DNA from 2 places in the Streptomyces sp. JK94 genome. Region 1 is predicted to be linked to the other one. Evidence: riboswitches for the same ligand, from Rfam matches in the RefSeq annotation. Region 1 holds a riboswitch; the other holds the start of a gene.
What was found. Region 1 has a riboswitch for S-adenosylmethionine ahead of thrC (threonine synthase). Riboswitches for the same ligand answer to the same signal wherever they lie in the genome.

Region 1 (3,151 bases):
TCGCCGGTGTTGAGGACGACGGTGGTGAGGGACGGGTCCAGGACGCCGTTCTCGATCAGCTTCCTCGTGACGCCTACCGTCACGCCGCCCGCCGTCTCCGCGAAGATGCCCTCGGTGCGGGCGAGCAGCTTGATGGCGTCGACGACCTGCTCGTCCGTCACGTCCTCCACCGCGCCGCCGGTGCGGCGCGCGATGTCGAGGACGTAGGGGCCGTCGGCCGGGTTGCCGATGGCCAGCGACTTGGCGATGGTGTCCGGCTTCTGCGGGCGTACGACGTCGTGGCCGGCCTTGTAGGCGGTGGACACCGGCGAGCAGCCCTCGGCCTGGGCACCGAAGATCTTGTACGGCCTGTCCTCGACCAGCCCGAGCCTGATCAGCTCCTGCAGACCCTTGTCGATCTTCGTGAGCTGGGAGCCGGACGCGATCGGGACGACGATCTGGTCGGGCAGCCGCCAGCCGAGCTGCTCGCAGATCTCGTACGCCAGCGTCTTGGAGCCCTCGGCGTAGTACGGCCGCAGGTTGACGTTGACGAAGCCCCAGCCCTCGCCGGCCGGGTCGCCGATCAGCTCGGAGCAGAAGCGGTTCACGTCGTCGTAGTTGCCCTCGATGCCGACGAGCTCTCCGCCGTAGACGGCGGCCATGACGACCTTGCCCTGCTCCAGGTCGTGCGGGATGAACACGCAGGAGCGGAAGCCCGCGCGGGCGGCGGCGGCGCCGACGGCCCCCGCGAGGTTGCCGGTGGAGGAGCAGGAGAGGGTGGTGAAGCCGAAGGCGCGGGCGGCCTCGATGGCCTGGGCGACGACGCGGTCCTTGAAGGAGTGCGTCGGGTTGCCGGAGTCGTCCTTGACGTACAGACCGCCGGTGACGCCCAGCTCGCGGGCCAGGTTGTCGGCCTTGACCAGCTGGGTCCAGCCGGGGTTGATGTTCGGCTTGGTCGCCACGTCGGCGGGGACGGGCAGCAGCGGGGCGTAGCGCCAGATGTTCGCGGGGCCCGCCTCGATGCGCTTCCGCAGCTCCTCGGTGTCGTAGTCCGAGAAGTCGTAGGCGATCTCCAGCGGGCCGAAACACTCCTCGCAGGCGAAGACCGGGCCGAGCGGCACGCGGTGACCGCACTCGCGGCAGGAGAGCGCCGCGGCGGGGCCCAGGTCGACGGAGCCGGCGGGGGTGGTGGTGCTTTCGGCAGTCTGCACAGCCATGTGAGGCGAGGCCCTTTCTCCTCATCTTCCTCACGACGCATCTCGCCGTGAGACGGATTTGGCACCTTCCCTAGTCGGGAGCCTCGCCACGTCCGCGTGACGGGAACCGACTGGAGGGTTGCCGGGGCTTCAACGGGCCGTATCCCTCTGCCCCTCTGGATGAGCGGTATTCGATTGTTGTGCGGGGCGCGTGGCGACCCCCGGCATGCGGTGGTGCTGCGCGTTGTTCAAGACTGTAACCGAAGGCCAGGACGGTTGAGACAGTCGTCCGTACCGCGAGATGGATCACAGAGGAGCCACCGACCGTGCTGGAAGAAGTCGAGCGCTGGCTGGGCGCACGGTCCTGGTCCGTGACGGACCGGCCGCTCCAGCGGCTCCTGACCGCCAAGCGCGCCACCGGGCAGACGGTGAGCGTGGTGCTCCCCGCCCTGGACGAGGAGGCGACGGTCGGCGACATCGTCACGGTGATCCGCCGGGACCTGATGGGCCCGGACCCGCTCGTCGACGAGGTGGTGGTGGTCGACTCCGGGTCGCGCGACCGCACGGGGGCGGTGGCCGCGGCGGCGGGCGCCCGGGTCGTGCACCGCGACGCGATACTCCCCCGCGTCCCGCCCGTCCCCGGCAAGGGTGAGGTGCTGTGGCGCTCGCTGCTGGTCACCGGCGGCGACATCGTCTGCTTCGTCGACGCCGATCTGCGCGAGTTCTCCGCCGACTTCGTCGCCGGGATCGTGGGCCCGCTGCTCACCGACCCGGACGTGCACCTCGTCAAGGCCATGTACGACCGCCCGCTCGGCGCCGCTCCCGGGCAGGGCGGCCGGGTCACGGAGCTGATGGCCCGCCCGCTGCTGAACATGCACTGGCCGCGGCTGGCCGGCTTCGTCCAGCCGCTCGGCGGCGAGTACGCGGCCCGCCGCTCCCTGCTGGAACGGCTCCCCTTCCCCGTCGGCTACGGCGTCGAGCTGGGCCTGCTGGTCGACGCCCTGCACCTGGTGGGCCTGGACGCCCTGGCGCAGGTCGACGTCGGCGTCCGCAGGCACCGGCACCAGGACGGCCAGGCCCTGGGCCGGATGTCCGCCGCGATCTACCGCACCGCCCAGCTCCGGCTGGCCCGCGGCCACCTGGTCCGGCCGTCCCTCACCCAGTTCGAGCGGGGCGCCGCCGGCTTCGAGCCGCGCACGTACTCCGTGGACACCGAGGAACGGCCTCCCATGACGGAGATCGCGGAGTACGCGGCCCGCAGGGTGGCGTGACCCTCCGGGCCGGGCGGGCGCGTCCGCCCGGGACACCGTGTGACCAAATCGGCGCCGGGGTGACGCCCGGGCACGTTTGAGGTTCTGGGGGCCGGGCTAGGTTGAGGCGTATGGCTTCAAGCTTCGGTGCTGCTCAGGTGCTGGTCGCCTCCAATCGGGGGCCCGTCTCGTACGAGGTGCGTGAGGACGGTTCGCTGCACGCGAAACGCGGTGGTGGCGGGCTGGTCTCCGGACTGTCGGCCATCGGGCCGGACGCGGGGGCGCTGTGGGTGTGCTCCGCGCTGAGCGACGGCGACCGCGAGGCGGTACGGCGCGGGGCCGGCGAGGACGGCGTGCGGATGCTGGACGTGCCGGCCGACGTGCACGCCGACGCGTACAACGGGATCGCCAACTCCGTGCTGTGGTTCGTGCACCACATGCTCTACCAGACCCCCCTGGAGCCGGTCTTCGACGCGGAGTTCCGGCGGCAGTGGGCCTCCTACGAGGCGTACAACCGGGCCTTCGCCGAGGCGCTGGCCGAGGAGGCCGCCGAGGGTGCGGTCGCGATCGTGCAGGACTACCACCTGACGCTGGTCCCGGGGATGCTCCGCGAACTCCGTCCCGACCTGCGCATCGGGCACTTCTCGCACACGCCGTGGGCGCCGGTCGACTACTTCCGGATGCTGCCGGACGACATCGCCGGGCAGGTGCTGCGCGGCATGCTCG
Region 2 (3,151 bases), on a different contig from region 1:
TCCAGCGCCGGGACAAGGAGAAGGTGCTGCACGGCCGGGAGTCGGGCATCATCAAGCGCCTGCCGCACGGTGAGTTCATCGAGGTGCACGAGCCCCTCAGCCAGGAGCAGCTGCACACCCTCACGGCGCACGAGCAGTACAAGCCGGCCGAGATCGGCCCGACGGTCGACGAGAACGGCGTCGAGCGCAAGGCCAAGGGCTCCGAGAAGCTGCGCGCCAAGCTCAGCAAGTCGTACTACGGCGAGGAGTCGCAGATCCCGAAGCCCACCGTCGAGGAGTACAAGGAGATCACGAGCGGCCACGGCCACCACTGACCCTCCAGCGTCGCCACACCACGGTCGAAGGGCCCCGTCCGTTCCGCGGACGGGGCCCTTCGCCGTGCCCGGGGCTGGATAGGGTGGGACCGCACCTTCTTCCCGCGACACACACGACACACACGACACAGGAGCGGCTCATGAGCGCTGTGACCCCCGCTGGAGGCGACGACGCGGCGGGCCGCTCCTGGCCCGCCCTGCTGAACGGACTGCTGGACGGCCGGGACCTGTCCGCGGACGACACCGCATGGGCCCTCGACGTGATCATGCGCGGCGAGGCCACCGACGCGCAGATCGCCGGCTTCGCGGTGGCGCTCCGGTCCAAGGGGGAGACCGTCGAGGAGATCTCCGGTCTCGTCCGCACCATGTACGCCCACGCCAACGTGATCGAGGTGCCGGGCGAGACGGTCGACATCGTCGGCACCGGCGGCGACGGCGCCAAGACGGTCAACATCTCCACCATGTCGGCGATCGTCGTGGCCGGCACGGGAGCGAAGGTCGTCAAGCACGGCAACCGGGCCGCGTCCTCGGCCTCCGGGGCCTCCGACGTCCTGGAGAAGCTCGGGGTCAACCTGGAGCTGACGCCCAAGCGGGTGGCGGAGGTCGCCGAGGAGGCCGGCATCACCTTCTGCTTCGCCGTGAAGTTCCACCCGGCGCTGCGCCACGTGGCGGCGGCGCGCGGTCAGCTGGGCATCCGCACGGTGTTCAACTTCCTCGGCCCGCTGACCAATCCCGCGCAGGTGAAGTCCCAGGCGATCGGGGTCGCCCACGCGCGCATGGCGCCGATCATCGCCGGGGTCTTCGCCGAGCGCGGCCACTCCTCCCTGGTCTTCCGGGGCGACGACGGCCTCGACGAGCTGACCACGACCGCCACCTCCCGGGTGTGGGTCGTGCGGGACGGCCGGGTGACCGAGGAGACCTTCGACCCGCGCGACGTCGGCCTCGAACGGGTGCCGGTCGAGGCCCTGCGCGGCGCCGACGCCTCCTACAACGCCGACGTCGCCCGCCGCCTGCTGGCCGGCGAGACGGGTCCCGTGCGGGACGCGGTCCTGCTGAACTCGGCGGCGGCCCTGGTGGCCCTGGAGCCCGGCGACGGGCCGCTGGCCGAGCGGATCAGGGCCGGCATGGACCGGGCGGCCGAGGCGATCGACTCGGGCGCCGCCAGGCGGGCGCTGGACCGCTGGGTGGCCGCGAGCAACGCGTAGGGGCCGCGCGCCCGGGACGACGACGCCCGTCCCGCGATCCGGACCCGGGTTGCGGGGCGGCGATCACTTCACGTACTTTCCTCTCCAGGTCATGAGTGACAGTCATGAGGCCCCGGCCGACTGTCCGGCAACCCTCCGTCCGTGGCGGGGTGCCCCGGGTGAAGACCAGGCGGTGGACAGCAAGGTCCACGGCAAGCGCGGACCCCTCGCGAAACCAGGGGTCCTGGGTCGTCCGAGGGAGTCTCCCGTGAACCAGCGAATGCGATAGGGCCGCAGAGCCCCGCCTCCGCACGTCCTTCTCCGCCTTCTCCCACGCTCGAGCCGTCGCGGTTCGCGTGGTGATCCACCTGCCTTCACGGGAGTGCACCCATGTCCGTCTCCACCGTTGCCGCCGACCGGTCCGTCCGTGCCCCGCTGCCCGTTCTGGGCCGGGACGTCACCGTCCCGCTCGTCACCGGCGGCGAGGTCGCCTACGCCGCGCTCGACTACGCCGCCAGCGCGCCCGCGCTCCAGCGGGTCTGGGACGACGTGGCGGCCTACGCCCCGTACTACGGCAGCGTGCACCGCGGGGCGGGGTACCTGTCGCAGCTGTCGACCGACCTGTTCGAGAACGCCCGGAGGACCGTCGCCGGGTTCCTCGACTGCCGGGACGGCGACCAGGTCGTGTTCACCCGGTCCACCACCGACTCCCTCAACCTGCTCGCCGGCGCGCTGCCGGCCGGCTGCCGGGTCTTCGTCTTCGAGACCGAGCACCACGCCTCGCTGCTGCCCTGGGGGTCCCCCCGCGCGGGCCGTGGGGGGAGGGACGTGGACGTGACCTGCCTCGACGCCCCGCGCACCCCCGCGCAGGCCGTCGAGACCCTGGAGCGCGCCCTCGCCGCCCGCGAGCCGTACGGGCCCGCCCTGGTGTGCGTCACCGGTGCCTCCAACGTCACCGGCGAGCTGTGGCCGGTGCGTGAACTGGCCGCCGCCGCGCACGCCCACGGTGCCCGGATCGTGCTGGACGCCGCCCAGCTCGCCCCGCACCACCCCGTCTCGGTGGCGGACCTGGACGTCGACTGGGTCGCCTTCTCCGGGCACAAGCTCTACGCCCCCTTCGGCGCCGGCGTGCTGGCGGGCCGGGCCGACTGGCTGCGCGAGGCGGAGCCGTACCTGGCCGGTGGCGGCGCCAGCCGCAGCGTCTCCCGGCGCGCCGACGGCGGCGTGGACGTCCAGTGGCACGACGGCGCCGCCCGGCACGAGGCCGGGTCGCCCAACGTCATCGGCGCCCATGCCGTCGCCTCCGCCTGCAAGGCCCTCGCGGAGGCCGGGTTCGACACGCTGGTCGCCCGCGAGGAGTACCTGATCGGGAAGGTGCGCGAGGGCCTCGCCGAGGTGCCCGAGGTGCGCGTGCTGTCCCTCTTCGGCGACGACGCGCCCCGTGTCGGCGTCCTCTCCTTCGTCGTCGAGGGCTGGAACAGCTCCCACCTGGCCGCCGCGCTCTCCGCCGAGTACGGCATCGGCGTGCGTGACGGCCTGTTCTGCGCCCACCCGCTGGTGCGCACCCTGCTGGGCGGCGACCCGCGGACGCAGGGCGAGTGCGGGGCCCCCGAGGCGGCGCCCGGCGAGAAGTCCCTCAACGCCGTCCGCGTG

Region 2: it holds a riboswitch for S-adenosylmethionine, as region 1 does, so the genes downstream of both, ACVV2G_RS02020 (aminotransferase class V-fold PLP-dependent enzyme) here and thrC (threonine synthase) in region 1, are expected to answer to the same signal.

What each region holds. Positions count from the first base shown of each region.
Region 1 covers NZ_JBSICH010000025.1:137,157-140,307, forward strand. Annotated here, with positions in the region: gene thrC (threonine synthase) at 1-1,196, opposite strand, end outside; SAM riboswitch class I at 1,215-1,362, opposite strand; gene ACVV2G_RS22590 (glucosyl-3-phosphoglycerate synthase) at 1,502-2,446, shown strand; gene ACVV2G_RS22595 (alpha,alpha-trehalose-phosphate synthase (UDP-forming)) at 2,557-3,151, shown strand, end outside.
Region 2 covers NZ_JBSICH010000001.1:424,219-427,369, forward strand. Annotated here, with positions in the region: gene qcrB (cytochrome bc1 complex cytochrome b subunit) at 1-314, shown strand, start outside; gene trpD (anthranilate phosphoribosyltransferase) at 455-1,519, shown strand; SAM riboswitch class IV at 1,607-1,723, shown strand; gene ACVV2G_RS02020 (aminotransferase class V-fold PLP-dependent enzyme) at 1,889-3,151, shown strand, end outside.